Regions from separate parts of the Bartonella bovis 91-4 genome, predicted to be linked through region 1. Evidence: predicted binding sites of a transcription regulator. Region 1 holds the regulator's gene; the other holds the start of a gene.
The links. Region 1 encodes HrcA, which represses chaperone genes, less so after heat shock. Its sites were predicted from a motif close to GTTAGCACTCNCNNNNNGNGAGTGCTAAC; they were not measured.

Region 1 (9,892 bases):
CTTCGCTAAAATATATTTCTACAACTAAGACAAGTACAATAGCATATCTCTCACAAAGCTGTAAATTACGCCTATAAAACTTGAAGGAATAAGAATAATTGTTCTACTTTTTTAGCCTTTATTTCTCATAGTAACTTAAAATATTCAAGAAAAAGTTTGTAAAAGCATTCTTCGTACACAATAAGTTTACATCAAATATTTCCAATCGGGCTTAAATAGATTTTATATTGGCTACAACAAAACAGACTCAATTAATAGACATAAGTATTTTCACCTCTTATAGAATTAAACTTATCTTTGAAAAAGCAAAACTCTTAATTCTTATGTACTCCCTAACTTATTTTTCTCTGATTATTTTGAATTTTTTTACCTCTTTAGTTAATATGTGCGCATCCCTTCCTTTTTCTTAATCATTCACACCAACATAATTTGCGCAATATTATCTTTTATTGATACATGTGAAGATTGTACTAAAAATTAAGATGAGTTTATTAAATGAAAACCACCCAACAATAACACCACGTCCCAAAATGGAGAATTTTATGGACACACACATTACTTATACACAATATGCATTTAAAACTATTATTATCTGCATCTTGTATACTTTTATTTTTGCCTTTATAGCTCTGCCTGCAATTGCAAATGTTAACCAATACAAACTTGGCGACTTAGAAATCATTTATCCCTGGACACGAGCAACACTTAAAAGTGCAAAAGTTGGTAGTGGTTATCTTCATATCATTAATCACGGTAATACTCCTGACCGATTAATTGCTATTTCAATGGATGGAGTACAAGAAACAGAAATTCATTCTATGACGGCAGTTAATAATATTATGCAAATGAAAAAACTGCTCAATGGCATTGAAATTCCAGGCAATGGTGAGATCATATTGAAACCCGGTGGCAACCATATCATGTTTATAGGACTTTCACAGCCATTTCAACAAGGCAATAAAATCAATGCAAAGTTAACATTTGAGAAAGCTGGTGCAATTAATGTTGACTTTTTCGTAGATGCTATAGGAGCTACGTCTTCTAAGCTAGATGCTTCTCAATAAACTTTTGCAGAGTCATATGATACGATAAAAATATAGATTTTTATGCTTCTTAATTTTTTTAAAGCACTATTTGAAGGTCCATAATCTATCATAAAAAACAAAAAATAGAGAGATTCTCGTCATTTCTATTATATCCGATTTAATATCAGGAATATGCATAATATTTGCTCGAATAATTTATCAAACGGCTTTACCATTGGTCCCTTCGTCTCAAAAATGAACATATTTTATAGCCCTTTTCCATAAGACTTTATTTAGACTTTAACCTTGTTTAGCAGCAGATTTGTAATTCTTATGATTGGACAACCTAACAGAAAAAATATCACACGAATTACAAACGATTAAAACCACTTTTTTAAGCGTTTCCTTAATGTTTAACTTCTCTGGTCAAAATAATCTTGTAACTTTCAATCTAAAATCGATTTTTTCTGCACCAAACTGAAAATTATTAAGTGCAACCTTAAAGATTGTTTTCTTTGTGTTCACAATTACCTAATATTGGTCAATAATTTTAGAAAAATTTAAAATCCTTTTACAATTTTCTTTCGTATAATAACAGCGTATCTTTAATAGCTCACCTTTTTCCCCTATATCACCATACTGTCAAAATAGATTAAGTGCATTTTATAAACTCCAACCATTAAAAATGAACTCTTTCATTTCTTCGATACAAAAATGATAGATTTTATAAAAAACGCCTTAATGAAAACTTACACTAAGTGAAGGAATCCTAACTAAGCAAAAACGCATTACAAAACTGCAAAGAAAAAATAGTCTTTACCATTAAGACGAAATGTATTTTACTTTGCCACAATTTGTACCATATTTGTTTTGCAAAAAAAATACGAACTCTCATATAACAGCTATGGGCGATTTTCTGCCACAGCGATAGAAAGGTCTAAAAAGCTATGAAGGATACTCCAGCAATCACTCAAACGATTGTACTTGTTGATGATGATCGCAATATTTTGACATCCTTATCTTTTGCACTTGAAACAGAAGGCTATCGGGTTGAAAGCTATACAGATGGAGCATCTGCGCTTAAAGGCTTAACGCTACATCCCCCTCATCTAGCTATTTTTGATATAAAAATGCCACGAATGGATGGAATGGAACTTTTGCGCCGACTGCGTCAGAAATCTGATATCCCAGTTATTTTTCTTACATCTAAAGATGATGAAATTGATGAACTTTTTGGGCTTAAAATGGGTGCTGACGATTTTATCACCAAACCCTTTTCTCAACGTCTTCTCATTGAGCGAGTAAAAGCTATTTTACGTCGTTCAAACGCTCGCAATCAATCGCTTCTAACAGGAACATCACCTGCCTCTTCTCTTAAACGCGGAGATCTCATCATGGATCAAGAACGCCACACCTGTACATGGAAAAACAGACCTGTTATATTAACAGTCACAGAATTTTTGATTCTCCAAACTTTAGCACAACGACCGGGAGTTGTTAAAAGTCGTGATGCTTTAATGGATGCCGCTTATAATGATCAAGTCTACGTAGATGATCGTACCATTGATAGCCATATTAAACGTTTGCGTAAAAAATTTAAACAAGTGGATGACGATTTTGCAATGATTGAAACACTTTATGGTGTAGGTTATCGTTTTCATGAAGTTTAGAGTTATTGTGTCACGACAATTTGAATAACAATCAAATCAATGATAACAAATATTCAATCGAGCACTGTACCAAATAAAACACCCAATAACGTTCCCCACGCACGGTTTCCTACGCTTGCTCATTTGCATTTTCGAGGACAGCGTTTATTTAGACAATTGTTTTTTTCTAGTCTTACACGCCGTATTGTCATTTTAAATCTTGCTGCCCTTGGTATTTTAGTTACAAGCATTTTGTATCCTAAACAATTTCGTGATAGTTTAATTGAAGCAAAAATTGAAAGTTTGCGCACTCAAGGAAAAATCATTGCTGGAGCCATTGCTGCTTCTGCAACAGTAGATACTAATTCTATTTTAATTGATCCTCAAAAACTTTTGGAATTACAAGCTGGAGAAAGTGTTACACCAACACCCCAATCAACCGACACTTGGGATTTTCCTATTAATCCGGAACAGATAGCTCCACTTTTACGCCGCCTTATCACACCGAAAACAACAAGAGCACGTATTTATGATCGGGATGCCACTTTGCTTCTTGATTCACGCGTTCTTTATTCCAGTGGTGTAATTTCTAGCTATGATCTTCCTTCCATTGAAACAAAACCAAGCCCATGGAAACGCCTATATTCATGGTTTTTACATGCACTCTATGGCGGTGGCCTTGCTCTTGATAGAGAGCAAGCAAAAAACAATGGTGATATTTATCCAGAAGTTTATCAAGCATTAAATGGTTCTTCAGCCACTGCCCAACGACGTAATAAGCATGGCCAATTGATTGTTTCGGTTGCTGTTCCTGTGCAACGTTATCGTGCAGTAGTTGGTGCTCTTCTTCTTTCGACCCTTAGTTCAGACATTGATAACATTGTGAAAGCTGAAAGGCTTGTTATTTTTAAAGTTTTTGCGGTTGTTGGTAGTGTACTTTTGGTGCTTTCTTTGTTTTTAGCCTATACTATTGCCAATCCATTGAGCAAATTATCTGCCTCTGCCAATCGTGTGCGTCATGGCAACAATAAGCGGGTAGAAATTCCTGATTTTTCAGAACGTGAAGATGAAATTGGTCACCTTTCAACCTCTATACGTGATATGACTAATGCTCTTTATACACGTATTGAAGCTATTGAACGTTTCGCTGCTGATGTGAGTCATGAATTAAAAAATCCTCTTACTTCGCTGCGCAGTGCTGTTGAAACACTACCATTGGCTAAAAATGAGGCAGCACAAAGACAACTGTTCGAAATTATCCAACATGATGTCCGTCGTCTTGACCGTTTGATTACCGATATTTCTGATGCTTCACGACTAGACGCAGAACTTGCCCGTGAAACTGCACAGATTGTTGATATGAGTCAGCTTTTGGAAAGTCTTATTCATGCCGTTCGTGAAGTATATCGTAATAAGCAAACTATTAATATCAGCCTTAATATTGTACCGCGCCCTCACGGTAAACCTTATCTTGTTTTGGGACATGAATTACGTTTAGGTCAAGTCATTTCCAATCTCATTGAAAATGCTCGTTCCTTCATTCCTCGTAATAATGGTGAAATTCGTATTACAATGAAAAATAATGTTTCAACTCTTATCCTAACTGTTGAAGATAATGGCCCTGGTATTCGTTCAGAGAGTATTGATCACATTTTTGAACGTTTTTATACTGACAGACCAAATGAAGATACATTCGGGCAAAACTCAGGGCTTGGTTTATCTATTAGTCGGCAAATTATTGAAGCCCATAATGGAACACTCACAGCTGAAAATATTATTGACCCTATACTTGAAAACAGCAAAACTGGTGCACGATTTATTATTGTGCTTCCCCTTGCCAAATAGAGCCTTTATCTAAGGCATAATAGCGTACAATAACAATAATATAAAATATTGCCATGCCAATTATCTCAAACTAGGAAATAAAGAGTTGTTGATTATCGGCTCTCTGGACAAAGAAAAATTATCCCTCTCTTGCCTTGTTTGACTGTATTGATTACCATAACCATAAAGTAAAACTGATTAATAATCAGAGTACGATATTGTAAGCAAAAAATAAAAAATTCCGTAAAATAATATTCCAGCAGATTTAAAGAGCATACTCAATTTGTAGAGCTAACTTTTACAATAAAATTTAGAAAATGAATTTATAAGCTGTATTATTCTTTTTAATCTTGAATATGAATGGTTTTCTATTAATCAAATTTTTGAGTTTGGGAATTGATACATTCTTTTTCTAAAAATTTTTAATTTTCATAAAATACAATTATAGCCATCTGTTGAGCTATCAAAATATTTTTTAGAAACATTCCTCTTAGTACACTGTAATGTTTTGTATAATAATAAAATTTCTTAAAAACAGAAAATTTTACTTTTTAGTAAGACACATTAGAGCGCAATTTTTTTGCCATTTTTTGAGTCAATAAAGACTATTAAGTGACTGGACTTTTCAATTTCCCCTTATCTAAACTGCATTCAGTTGCTATTAAAATGGATACATACTTTATCTCTTCACAAATCATATATCAAATTTATCGTTCTAGTATTCACGTAAAAGCTTTTTTTATTGATGACAAGCGCCATCTTTTTCAGCACTAATAATCTTATGAATTCAATTGATAAATATATAACGCGTTATTTCTGTCTACCAACTTATCTATCTCGTAACAATCGGTTCTGTTTTAGTTTACCGATCATTACATTCAAAATAAAGTATCAAGATAATTATCTTTTAACTATAAGGAAGCCTCATGCCACGTCTATTTGCTGCTATTAAAATTCCTCAAGACACAACGAAAATACTTATATCACTACAAAATGGCTTGCCAAAAGCTCAGTGGATTAACCCGAAAAATTTCCATGTTACCTTGTCTTTTTTTGGTGAAGTCACAGATTCCGTTGCCAAAGAATTGATTGAAGCCTTTGATACAATAAAATGCCCTTCTTTTATGCTCCAACCTAATGGTTTTGAAATTTTTGGCTCAAAAACTTCTCCTCACTCCCTGGTTGTTCGCATAAAACCTTGTAAAACACTCAGTCTTTTACATGAGAAAATACTATGCATTCAAAAACGTTTAGGATTAATTCCTGATGAAACACAATATATCCCACATATTACCCTTGCGCGGCTGCTTGATGTTAAATTGGAGAACCTTTCTTTGTATTTATCTGATCGGGGTGATTTTTCTTATCCTCCCTTTGCAGTTGATTACTTTGTTTTATTCCTGTCAAAAGACCCCTCAAGTGATACCCCTTATATTGTAAAAGGAAGTTGGCCACTTCAAGCGTAAAAGGCACTTAAACAGAGCATTTTTAAAAGCTTTTCCTCAAATTGCTTTAACGTAAGGTCGCACATAAACAAATATGCTGCTATAGTTTAAAATATTTTCTTTACTGATGTGTTGATGTTGAATCAACTTTAATAGAATCCTCTTTAAGCCCCCCCTTAGCTACACCAACCATAGCCGGACGCAAAACACGCTCACCAATAATATAACCAGCCTGAACAACTTGCTGTACAGTATTATCAGGAACATCAGCGTTAGGAATTTCAAACATCGCCTGATGAAAATGAGGATCAAATTTCTGCCCCTCTGGATGAATCTTTTTCACTCCATGACGCTCTAAAGCCGTCATCATAGCCCGCTCTGTCATTTCAACACCCTCTGCCAACATTTTTAAACCAGTATCATTTTCGCGTGCACCTTCTGGAATAGCTTCCAAAGCACGATTAAGATTATCAGAAACAGATAACATATCGCGGGCAAAATTGGCAATCGCATAAGCCCTTGCGTCAGCCACATCACGCGTTGTACGGCGTCGAAGATTTTCCATATCTGCAGCAAAACGTAAAAGTTGATTTTTTAGCTCCTTATTTTCATTCTGTAAATCAGCTAAGGGATCAGTAGACTCACCTTTTTTTTCCTCAACGTTTTCGCAAACCTCTTCTTTGCTCATTTTTAAAAGTTCATCAGCAGCTTTTTTAAGTGTCTCGCGATCATTTGGATTTTTTAGATTACAATTTTCAAATGAAGCATCAGTAAATTTGTTTTTTTCGTCAGACATAAAAAGTTCCATTCTTTCATAAAATTTATTATTCTCGATATCGAAATTTTGCAGATAAAAATCAAGAGGTATTTATTTACCTTAACATAATGAGTGTCCACAATAAAAATATCCGATACAGGCTAACGCAATAACTGTGACATAAGTTGAGCGGTATAATCAACCATAGGCACAATTCTCGCATAATTAAGCCGTGTTGGTCCAATAACGCCCAAAGCGCCAATTACCCTTTGCTGTGCATCGCAATAAGGTGCTACCACTAAAGAAGACCCTGAAAGAGAAAACAGCTTATTTTCTGAACCAATAAAGATACGAACCCCCAAACCTGCATCTGCTAAATCAAGCAATTGCGCCATACTTTCACGCGTTTCAAGATCATCAAATAAATGCCGTAATCGCTCTAAATCTTCTTCTGCTTTTACATCTTCAAGTAAATTGCTTCGCCCACGAACAATAAGATGCATCTTATGTTCTGAATCTTCTCCTCCCCAAAGAGCTAGTCCAGTTTCAACAAGATGATGGGATAACTGATCAAGTGCAGCCCGTGTTTCCACACATAAACGCGCAATTTCTTCTTTAGCTTCATTGAGTGTACGCCCCTGAATATGTGCATTGAGAAAATTTGTTGCTTCCGTCAATTGCGAATGCGTAACACCTTCTGGTAGATGAATGATGCGGTTTTCAACTTCACCTTGTTGCGTCACTAAAACTGCAAGAGCATGCTCACCATCAAGACGTACAAATTCAATATGCTTTAATGTACCTTCATGTTTCATCGCTAAAACCAACCCTGCCCCACGTGAAAGATCCGAAAGAATTTGGCTAGCTTGGATCAAAAAGTGTTCAACTGATTGTGTATGACCTGCTTCTTTGACTTGAAATTCAATATTCTCACGCTCCTCAGATGGTAAATCACTTACTTCCATAAATGCATCAACAAAAAATCGTAAACCTGATTGTGTTGGCATGCGCCCTGCAGACACATGAGGTGCATAAATCAAACCGAGGTGTTCAAGATCACTCATTACATTGCGAATTGTCGCAGGTGATAATGTTTGTTGTAAAAGTCGTGACAAGTTACGTGATCCCACCGGCTCACCATCATTAAGATAAGCCTCAACAATATGGCGAAAAATATCACGCGACCGTTCATCAAGCCCTTTGAGGTCATCGGTAATAGACGCTTGTTTTATCACAACATTTCACCACTTCAAAAACACTTTTTCTTATATAAGTTTTATTAAGATTTGGTCAAACAGTCTAAAGCAACGTAAAGAGTATATTACATATCTCTTGCCAAAAGTACTATCGCTTTATCATCAAAAGTACCATCATCAAAAGAAAGGCTATTTTATGTATCACTCTAATCTTCATCCTCTTAAATGCAAACAATCTTCTTTGAAGAAAATCTCAAAAAAAATTGTAGAAGGATTAAATTTCTCGAAATTTGGTAATACGCACATTCTATAATTATTTAAGCTAAACACCAATATAAAAAATTCCCTTATGATAAAATCCTTAAAAATCATAATAGTATTATTTCCTATCATATCTATAAAATACATTCATGATTTAACTATGATGTAAATTTACAAACTAAAACTAGCACTAATTTCGTTATAATAAGTTGCAAAATTTTTGTAGATATGAAAGCAACCACCGCAAATAAATCTCTCAAGCTGTATTGATCACTTTATTTATTGGAACTTACAAAACCGGTATTGTGTCAAATTTATTCTCCTATAAACAAGTTCTCACCCAAACAATAACCTACCCTCATATCAGGAGAGATACGTATGAGACGTATAGTAAATAAAAAACTTGTTATTGCTACACATAACAGCGGAAAATTGCATGAAATCAACACATTAATTGCTCCTTTTGGCTTAACGACACTCTCAGCAAAAGAGCTCAGTTTACCCGAACCAAAAGAAACAGGAACAACATTTGAAGAAAATGCCTATATCAAAGCCTTTGCAGCAGCAAAAACTACACAGCTTCCTGCTTTATCTGATGATTCTGGTTTAGAAATAGACGCATTAGGCGGTGCACCAGGCGTCTATACAGCCGACTGGGCCATTCAGCCTAATGGTACACGTAATTTTTTAAAAGCTATGCAAAAAATAGAAAATGAATTACAAAAAATTGGAGCTCTTGAAAAAAGCCAGCGTAAATGTCGATTTATATCAGTCATCTGCGTTGCATGGCCCGATGGCTATGCAGACTATTTTCGTGGCAGCATTGAAGGTACATTCATTTGGCCACCACGTGGAGATAAAGGTTTTGGTTTTGATCCCATTTTTCTACCAGATGGATATGAAAATACCTTTGGTGAAATGTCTACAGAGCAAAAACATGGCTGGAAACTTAATGATAAAACACCTCTTTCACATCGCTCACGCGCTTTTAAACTTTTTGTGGAAAATTTTTGGGCACCCTAATGGCTAAACCTTTCGGTATTTACATTCATTGGCCTTTTTGTGCTGCCAAATGCCCTTATTGCGATTTTAATTCGCATGTTCGCAAAAATGGGGTGGATCAGCAGCGTTTTGTAGCCGCCTTTAAACGCGAAATGGCAACACAATATCATGTAATAGGCTCTCGTCATATTACAAGTATTTTTATTGGCGGTGGTACACCTTCTCTTATGACTCCTCAAACTGTTGACGCTTTACTACAAACTGTCGCCAAAAACTGGACAATCGACGATAAAGTTGAAATCACACTAGAAGCCAACCCTTCCAGTGTAGAAGTAGAGCGCTTTCACGGCTACCGTGCAGCAGGTATTAATCGTTTATCTTTAGGTGTACAAGCACTCAATGATAAAGCCCTACGACAACTTGGCCGTCTTCATGATGTTAAGCAAGCTCTTCATGCTATCACTTTAGCGCGTAAAATCTTTACACGCTTATCCTTTGATTTAATTTATGCCCGCCCCGAGCAAACACTTAAACAGTGGAAACATGAACTTTCCCAAGCTATTGATTTAGCAGCAGACCACCTTTCCCTTTACCAACTAACCATTGAAGAAGGAACTGTCTTTAAAAAACTTCATACTGCAGGAAAACTTATTCTTCCAGTATCGCAGCTGGCAGCAGACCTTTATAATCTTACTCAAGAAATAACGGCTATGCACGGCCTTCCCGCTTATGA
Region 2 (9,892 bases), 330 kb from region 1:
TTATCGACCCTGTGGCAGATTATGCTGCTTTAATGGAAGAGCTTTTTGATTTTGACTGCATTTGTCAGGCGGTGAAAAAAGGTTTAACCTTACGATTTGATGCTATGCATGCAGTCACAGGGCCTTATGCACAAGAAATTTTTGAAAAGCGCTTAAATTTTCCTCAAGGAACAGTAGTCAATGGAACACCTTTGCCAGATTTTGGGGGCTCTCATCCCGATCCCAATTTGGTTCATGCAAAGGATCTTTATCATTTGCTCATGTCTGATCAAGGGCCTGATCTTGGTGCTGCTTCTGATGGTGATGGTGATCGCAATCTTATCATTGGTCGCAAACAATTTATCACGCCTTCTGATTCACTGGCTATTATGGCAGAACATGCACACCTGATAAAAGGGTATCACCAGGGTATTGCTGGGATTGCACGTTCAATGCCAACAGGGCGTGCTGCTGACCTTGTGGCACAAGAAAAGGGGATTAGTCTTTTTGAAACGCCAACAGGATGGAAATTTTTTGGCACACTTTTAGATGCTGGAAAAGTTACCCTGTGTGGTGAGGAAAGCTTTGGAACGGGTTCACATCATGTGCGTGAAAAGGACGGTTTATGGGCTGTATTATTTTGGTTGAACCTTTTGGCTCTAACAGGGCAGACTGTAGCGCAAATTATGCAAAGACATTGGCACAAGTACGGGCGTTTTTATTATTCACGCTATGATTATGAGAATGTTGAAGCACAAAAAGCTTATGTGATGATGGAACATTTGCGTGCGCAGTTGCCCTTAGCGGGGACAAAGATTGCTGGGTTGATTGTGACTCACTGTGATGATTTTGCGTATCATGACCCAATTGATGATAGTATTAGTGTAAGGCAGGGGGTGCGGGTGTTTTTTGAAAATGGAGCACGGCTTGTCGTGCGTTTATCTGGAACAGGAACGGGGGGTGCAACTGTACGCATTTATCTCGAACAATATAAAAACATCCCCCGCAAATACACTCAAGATCTGCAAAAAGTACTTCAACCTTTATTTTTAGCAGCGCTTGAATTGTTAAAAATAAAAGACTATTTGGGCCGCGAACAGCCTGATATTATAACATAAAATATATCGTTGATATTAAAACTATTATTCATAATGACAAAAATTCATCAATACCATAAAATAGCCTTATTGTGGGTGGATCATTTTCTGTGGATCAACTAGTCGGTCATAGTCAGCTTCGGTAATTCCGGCTTTTAAAGCTTCTTCCCGTAAGGTTGTTCCATTTTTATGAGCTGTTTTTGCAATGTCGGCGGCTTTTTCGTAACCAATTTCTGGTGCAAGAGCGGTAACAAGCATGAGAGAGCGCTCGAGAAGGGATTGGATATGATTCTTATTAGCACGCAGCCCTTTGATGCAATTAATATCGAAAGAGTGCATGGAATCACCAAGAAGAGAAAGAGACTGCAGAACATTATAACCGATAACAGGTTTGAATGCATTTAGTTCAAAATGGCCTTGGCTTGCAGCAAAGGTCACACTAGTCTGATTTCCAAAGACTTGGCATGCAACCATACTTAAGGCTTCACATTGGGTTGGGTTGACTTTTCCTGGCATAATGGAAGAGCCGGGTTCATTTTCTGGAAGGCTTAATTCACCAAGGCCTGAACGTGGTCCTGATCCTAAGAAACGGATATCATTTGCAATTTTGAATAAATCAGCTGCCAATGCGTTCAAGCTTCCATGGAAGTTTGCAAGGGCTCCGTGGTGGGCAAGAGCTTCAAATTTATTATTAGCAGTTGTGAAAGTTACCCCTGTAAGTGGACTAATCGTTTCAGCAAATGCAACATCAAATCCTTTTGGTGCATTGAGACCTGTTCCAACAGCTGTTCCCCCTTGGGCAAGCATTTGAACATCAGTAAGAGCCATTTCAATGCGTTGACGGTTAGCTTCTAGTGCAGCGCGATAGCCTGAAAATTCTTGCCCCAAAGTAAGGGGGGTGGCATCTTGCGTATGCGTGCGTCCCAATTTTATGATGTCTGCAAATTCTTCTTCTTTTGTTTGAAGACTGGCAATAAGAGTATCAAGGATTGGAAAAAAATGTTGGCGTGTTTGCAGTGTGGTGGCAATATGAAGCGCTGTGGGAAAAGAATCATTTGACGATTGGCTCATATTCACGTGGTCATTGGGATGTACGGGTGCTTTGCTACCAAGTGTTCCCCCTAAAAGTACGTTAGCACGATTGGCGATTACTTCATTGACGTTCATATTGCTTTGTGTGCCAGAACCTGTTTGCCAAACCGCTAGGGGGAAATGCGTATCAAATGCACCAGAAAGCACTTCATCAGCGGCAGTGACAATTGCTTGCCCTATGTCTTGCGGAAGCTTTCCTTTTTGCATATTCACAAGAGCTGCTGTCTTTTTGATAAGACTTAAAGCGTAGATCAATGAGAGAGGCTGTTTTTCTGAGCCAATATTGAAATTATGTCGAGAACGTTCTGTTTGCGCTCCCCAATAACGATCATGAGGAACTGAAACTGTCCCCAAACTATCGGTTTCTTGGCGTGTTTTAAGCATCATACAATCCCTTAATATATATTTATTGATTTAGTAAAAGATAAGCATTTTTCGACCAGAATCAAAGAGTCCGTTAGAATCAATATAAAATAAATTATTTTATTTAGAATCCTTGACATTGCGGATCAATGTTTTTATATAAAATTTATAAATTAGCACTCGCAACTACAGAGTGCTAATAAAATTTAAGATTAATCAGTTATACTAAGTTTTAAGGGTTTAAAACATGGCTAACACACAATTCCGCCCACTTCACGATCGTGTTGTCGTTCGTCGGGTTGAATCTGAAAATAAAACCGCTGGTGGGATTATTATCCCCGATACAGCAAAAGAAAAACCTCAAGAAGGTGAGGTGATCGCTGTTGGCAATGGTGCTCTCGATAATAATGGGAAGCGCGTGCCTCTAGAAGTTAAAGCAGGAGACCGAATCTTATTTGGGAAATGGTCTGGAACCGAAGTGAAGATTAATGGTGAAGAACTCTTAATCATGAAAGAATCCGACATTATGGGGATTTTGGGTTAATCCATTTTCTCAATTTGTTTCGTTTATTTATATCCAAGGAGAAATTAAATGGCTGCTAAAGAAGTCAAATTTGGCCGTGAAGCACGTGAGCGCTTGGTGCGTGGTGTTGATATCCTTGCTAATGCTGTTAAGGTAACACTCGGTCCTAAAGGCCGTAATGTGGTGATTGATAAATCATTTGGTGCACCTCGTATCACAAAAGATGGTGTGTCGGTTGCAAAAGAAATCGAACTTGAAGACAAGTTTGAAAATATGGGCGCACAAATGTTGCGTGAAGTTGCTTCAAAAACCAATGATATTGCTGGTGATGGAACAACAACAGCAACTGTTTTGGGGCAAGCTATTGTGCAAGAAGGTATAAAAGCTGTTGCTGCTGGCATGAACCCAATGGATCTGAAGCGTGGGATCGATTCTGCTGTTGCAGAAGTTGTTGAAAGCCTTTTCAAAAAAGCAAAAAAGATTCAAACTTCTGCTGAAATAGCACAAGTAGGAACGATTTCTGCGAATGGTGCTTCAGAAATTGGTAAAATCATTGCTGATGCTATGGAAAAAGTTGGTAATGAAGGTGTTATCACTGTGGAAGAAGCAAAAACTGCTGAAACGGAATTAGAAGTCGTTGAAGGTATGCAGTTTGATCGTGGATATCTTTCACCTTATTTTGTCACAAATGCTGAAAAAATGGTGGCTGATCTTGACGATCCTTACATCCTTATTCATGAAAAGAAATTGTCTAATTTGCAATCCTTGCTTCCTGTTCTTGAAGCTGTTGTTCAGTCTGGTAAGCCTCTTCTCATTATTGCTGAAGATGTGGAAGGTGAAGCTTTGGCAACGCTTGTGGTTAATAAATTGCGTGGTGGTTTGAAGATTTGTGCTGTTAAAGCACCAGGCTTTGGTGACCGCCGTAAAGCGATGTTAGAAGATATTGCAATTTTGACATCAGGTCAGGTTATTTCTGAAGATGTTGGCATTAAACTTGAAAATGTTACTTTAGATATGCTGGGCCGTGCAAAGAAAGTGCATATTTCTAAAGAAAACACAACCATCGTTGATGGTTCTGGACAAAAAGCACAAATTAGTGCTCGTGTAAGCCAGATTAAGGCACAGATCGAAGAAACAACTTCTGACTATGATCGCGAAAAACTGCAAGAAAGACTTGCTAAACTTGCTGGTGGTGTTGCCGTTATTCGTGTTGGTGGTGCAACAGAAGTTGAAGTAAAAGAAAAGAAAGATCGTGTTGATGATGCCTTGAATGCAACGCGTGCAGCGGTGGAAGAAGGTATTGTTGCTGGTGGTGGAACTGCACTCTTGCGGGCTGCCAACGCGCTTACGGTTAAAGGAAATAATGCAGACCAAGAAGCTGGTATCAATATTGTTCGTCGTGCTCTTCAAGCACCAGCACGTCAAATTGCTACCAATGCTGGTGAAGAAGCAGCGATTATTGTTGGCAAAGTTCTTGAAAATAGTTCAGACACTTTTGGTTACAACACCGCAACAGGTCAATTTGGTGATTTGATTTCACTGGGGATCGTTGATCCAGTTAAAGTTGTACGTTCAGCTTTGCAAAATGCTGCATCGATTGCCAGCCTTCTTATCACTACAGAAGCAATGGTTGCTGAACTTCCGAAAAAAGAAACTCCAATGCCTCCAATGGGCGGCGGCGGAATGGGTGGAATGGGCGGAATGGATTTCTAAGCGCCTTAAACCCATAGGTAAAAAGAAACGGGCCAGATGGCCCGTTTTTTTATTGTTTTGAAGGTTTATAAGTACTTTAAAAGCATGCATGTATATTATCAGGCGCTCTTATATTCTTTAAGCATTTTTATATTTACAGCTTTGATTTATGCACGCTTTTTTTGATCTTCGTATAATGCAAGTTTTTGTGTAATGCAAACTTTTGGGTTCTGTTCAATTTCCGATCTATTGTCCCTCTTATATTTAGATTGCTGATAAGTATAGTTTTGATAAATGATAACAGTTCCCTTAGCTTTCAACAAATGATTTTCAGCAAATGATTTGTATACGATCTTTATACAAAATGGCTTCTTTTTTTTGCTTACCGCATTACTTGCAAGTTTATAGAGCAACCTCTTGCGGTATGGCTTCAACGCCCAAAACTTCTGGAATAAAATGGCGTAAAAGATTTTCAATCCCGTGTTTAAGTGTGGCTGTTGAAGATGGACACCCGGCGCACGCACCGCGCATATTTAAATAAACAATGCCATTCTCAAAGCCACGAAAAGTAATGTCCCCACCATCATTGGCAACAGCTGGGCGAACACGTGTTTCAAGAATCTCTTTGATTGTCATGACAATATCTGCATCTTTTTCGTCATAAAATTCTTCATGAATTGCAGGGGGGTGTGTTTGGAGAGCGGCATCAGTGGTAACAGTGGGGTCATTGGAAAGAAAATGTTCCATAATTGTACCCAAGATCGCTGGTTTGAGGTGTTGCCATTCTCCTGCATTTTTTGTTACAGCAATAAAATCATATCCTAAAAGAACACTGCTGACGTTTGGAATTGTAAACAGTTTAGCAGCAAGGGGTGAATTTTGATCAGCTTCTTTGCTGTTGTGAAACTCTAATACACCTTTATCAAGAACCACACGGCCTGGTAAAAATTTAAGTGTTGCAGGGTTTGGTGTGGTTTCAGTTTGAATAAACATACATTATCCTTTTGTTTCACAAGCTTTAAGAAAACAATTAACGCAAAAAAGCTTAAGTATTGATATAATCTTCTTCAATATTTTTATCCCAAAGATCGTTTAAAGCACGATAACAAGGATAAACTGCCTTCCTAGTTGACGATTAAATATTTAAATAGGCCTATCTCTTTTATGTTATCATGAGAAGGTAAGACATGGTAGCAATATCTTGATATTTGTTAATCAATTTGCAAATCTATAAATTTTTTTGAACTTGCGTGCATCAATAATTTTACTCATAGAACTTCTAATTTAAAGGTTTAAAATACACGTTTCAAGCGTTTGTTTTTTCATGAAGAAAATATGGAGCAGCACTTGAGGGACTAGATGCACTTAACTAACAAGGAGCGATAAGAAGCCGTAGGTTTCGCATCAAGCGCAAATTTGCCCCTCTCGTTTAATTGGTACTTGTCGTTTGAAGTTGAAGTAATGCACCAAAATCTAAAACATGTTTACAATCAAAATGACACCCAAAAGCAATACCCATATTTTCATAAGTGTATATTGGTGCATTTGTCTTTTTTGTGCTATGTCATGAACAACAATGGTTTGTTGGTAGCTTGGTCATTTATCAAGAACAGTTCACATGTTTTTTCATATATAGTACTGTAGATCGTTTCTTGGTATTTCGTGAAAGGACGATACCGGCTATAGCTTTTTTCAATTTTCAGTCAAAGTTTATTGTTTATGGTTTGTGTACAAAACCAACAATTTCACGAACATGTTTCATTGTGTTTTCTGCCAATAAGCTAGCACGCTCAGCCCCATCATGCAAAACGGAATCAATATAAGCATTTTCTTGATGAAGACGGCGTAATTCTTGTGTAATTGGTGCCAATTTATGGACGACAAGATCAGCTAAAGCAGATTTAAAAAGCGAAAACTGTTGACCTGCAAATTCCAAAAGAGCCTTCTCTTTACTGGTTTGCGCAAAGGCTGCATAAATACCAAGTAAATTATCAACTTCTGGGCGCTCTTCTAAAGCGGTAAGCTGATCGGGTAAGGGGGCAGAGTCAGTTTTTGCTTTGCGTATTTTTTGAACGATAAGATCAGCATCATCAGTTAAATTAATTCGCGAAAAATCTGAAGGATCTGATTTTGACATTTTCTTTGAGCCATCACGTAAAGACATAATACGCATGCCGGTATTACCAAGAAGAGCCTCTGGTATTGGAAAAAAGCCTTGTTCCTTGTTTTCCCCCTCTTGTATGGAGATGCCAACATTTAAATGTGCAATACGCTCAGCGTAATCATGATTGAATTTTTGCGCAATATCCCGTGTAAGTTCAATATGCTGCTTTTGATCTTCTCCAACTGGAACATGTGTTGCACGATAGAGTAAAATATCAGCAGCCATAAGGCTTGGATAGGCAAAAAGCCCGAGTGATGCTTGTTCGCGGTTTTTTCCTGCTTTATCTTTAAACTGTGTCATCCGTTGGAGCCAGCCGATGCGGGCAATGCAGTTAAAGACCCATGCTAATTCAGCATGTTGAAAGACTCGTGATTGGTTGAAAACAATATGTTTTTGCGGATCAATACCCGCAGCTAAAAAGGCTGCTGTGACTGCACGGGTGGAGCTTTCTAAGGCGAGAGGGTTAGGGTTAACCGTTAGTGCGTGCATATCCACAACACAATAAAGGCATTTATGGGATGCTTGCAATTCAACCCAACGCTTGATTGCACCTAGATAATTACCAAGATGCAAATTGCCACTTGGTTGCACACCAGAAAAGACGAGGGATGCGCAGGTTTCCATAGGAATAAGCCTTTCTCTAATGATGATACATGTTGCTTCGTGTTGTGGTAAAATTTTTTTTTGAAAGTCAAATAAGATATTATAGGTGTTGTTTCAAATTTTTACGTAAAAAAGGGAAATAATTCATGCCAAGAAAAAAACAGATGATACAATAAAACAATAGGATAGAGAAAATTAAACCTGCTAAAGTTCCTATTCGCAAGAAAAGTGGTGCTTGTGAAGATAAAGGAAAAGCTAAAAAATCAAGCGCATAATACAAAGATGCAGCCATTAAGAGAATGGCAATGATCAAGCACACAGTCCACTTGATAAGTTGTATATCACATTTCCAATAACCGCGTTTGATAAGGGTGCTACAAAGCAAGAGTGTGTTAACCCATCCAGAGGTGATTTCGGCGATCACAATGCCACGTGCTGACAAGAGCGGAAATAATGTAAGCGCTAAACCGATATTGATTAGAACACAAATGCCTGCAAAAATCATTGGTGTTTTTGTATCTTCATGAGCAAAAAAATTGGGAATAAAGACCTTTATCAGCACAAAAGCTGGAAGCCCTAATCCATAAAGTTCAAGCAAATGCGCAACAGTGTGTGTTGATTGGCTTGTAAATTGCCCACGTTCAAAGAAAAGACTGACAATGGGGTTGGATATCAGGAAAAAAAAGACCGATGCCGGTAAGGTTAAAAACAGGGTAAACGCAATAGCGTAGTTTTGCAAATAATTGGCTTCTTTTTTATTTTTATTACGGAAGGCTTTTGTTAGTTCAGGTAAAAGAACAGTCGCAACAGCAATACCAACAACACCTAATGGCAGTTGATAAAGACGATCGGCATAAACCAAAGAAGAAACAGCACCCGGATGGCTGGATGCAATATTGGTATTGATCAATAAATTGATTTGCGTAATTCCCCCTGTAATGGCAGCGGGAAATGCCAGGGTTAAAAGCTGGCGAACATTGGGGCTGAGATAAGGAAGACGTAGAGAAATTTTCATTCCACTTTGACGCAAAGCAATTGCAATTAAAGTAAGTTGAAGAAGGCCTGCGACCATGACCCCCCAGGAGAGGTTTAGCCCAATCTGCCAAGCATCAAGCTGAAATATCCAAGCATAAGCGAGCACGCCAATCATCACAATATTTAAAAAGACAGGGGCAATAGCGGCAACAAAATAACGTTGTAATGCGTTGAGCATTCCCCCCATCATGGCCGCTAAAGACATGCACGCTAAATAGGGAAACATGATTGCAGTAAAACGAATTGTAGCCTCAAATTTTGTTGCATCTTCTGCAAACCCTGGTGCAATTACAGTACGCACCAAAAAAGGCATACTCACTTCTATGACAATGGTTAAAAGTAAGAGCAGTGAGAACAAAACACCGAAAACCTCTTCTGCAAATTTGCGTGCATTTTCTGGTCCATTTTCAGTAATTTTTTTTGAAAATAGGGGAACAAAAGCCGCATTAAAAGCACCTTCAGCAAAAAGACGGCGAAATGTGTTTGGAAAACGAAAAGCTGCATTAAATGCGTCAGCAGCAGGACCTGTACCAAAAGATGCCGCCATGAGTACTTCGCGTACAAAACCAAAAAGACGACTCGTGCAAGTTCCAGAAGCAACAGTTATAAATTTTTTAATTAAGCTCATAAGGATGTGTTATGTAAGATATATTATGTTTGGAAAACAAAAATAGAGTTTGAAAAAGAGCAAAAATCGCGAAAAATCATGCAAATATTATCACTCATATTAGTTTCATGATATTTTATGACGGTGTTTGCCCTTTCTGTCAATAAAATGCATCAAAGTTATTTGAGCGATATTTGCTCCACTTTAATTATAGATTTTTATCATTTCTCTTCAATTGATCTATAGATATAACAAATGGCAATATTGATATCTCTGTAAATATTCCCACAAAAATTTTAAAATCTTATCCTGGTGTTGGCCACGTTTTTGTCAACTCTTGCCTTCCTAAATTTTTAGCGGGAGGAATTAGTGGTATAATGCGCTCTTATTACGTCTATCGCCTCCTGGTTATCTTCGACTAAATGAGAGCTTACTTTATTTACACATAATTCAAAATAAGAGGCTTTCTACTTTTCGTTAAAAAACAACCTCTGTAAGTTGAAAACTGTTTTTATTGCCAATTTTTTGAAATCACTTTATGAGTTTAAAAGTGTGTTGATCATATACGCAGCAATCAAAAAGGGATTCAAAAATCCCTAAAATTCAAGTGCAAAGATTAACTCACTCTATGGTTTTCCCCGCGATTCCGGGAGTTTTTGTGATGTCCAGGTGCTATGGCACTAAAAGCAAAAAAGCTGACTCGAATTCAGTGTTTTGACTCCCGGAATACCAATGCG

Region 2: groES (co-chaperone GroES) is a predicted target of HrcA. The motif match lies at 2,704-2,732, and genes of this name have one in related genera.

Annotation. Positions count from the first base shown of each region.
Region 1 is NZ_CM001844.1:64,250-74,141, reverse strand. Features, by position in the region: gene BBBE_RS00275 (copper chaperone PCu(A)C) at 543-1,064, shown strand; gene BBBE_RS00270 (response regulator transcription factor) at 1,973-2,695, shown strand; gene BBBE_RS00265 (sensor histidine kinase) at 2,735-4,519, shown strand; gene thpR (RNA 2',3'-cyclic phosphodiesterase) at 5,425-5,964, shown strand; gene grpE (nucleotide exchange factor GrpE) at 6,065-6,739, opposite strand; gene hrcA (heat-inducible transcriptional repressor HrcA) at 6,862-7,932, opposite strand; gene rdgB (RdgB/HAM1 family non-canonical purine NTP pyrophosphatase) at 8,536-9,180, shown strand; gene hemW (radical SAM family heme chaperone HemW) at 9,180-9,892, shown strand, end outside.
Region 2 is NZ_CM001844.1:1,355,152-1,365,043, reverse strand. Features, by position in the region: gene BBBE_RS05905 (alpha-D-glucose phosphate-specific phosphoglucomutase) at 1-1,097, shown strand, start outside; gene fumC (class II fumarate hydratase) at 1,164-2,552, opposite strand; gene groES (co-chaperone GroES) at 2,779-3,075, shown strand; gene groL (chaperonin GroEL) at 3,124-4,767, shown strand; gene BBBE_RS05880 (NifU family protein) at 5,149-5,739, opposite strand; gene trpS (tryptophan--tRNA ligase) at 6,464-7,534, opposite strand; gene murJ (murein biosynthesis integral membrane protein MurJ) at 7,614-9,176, opposite strand.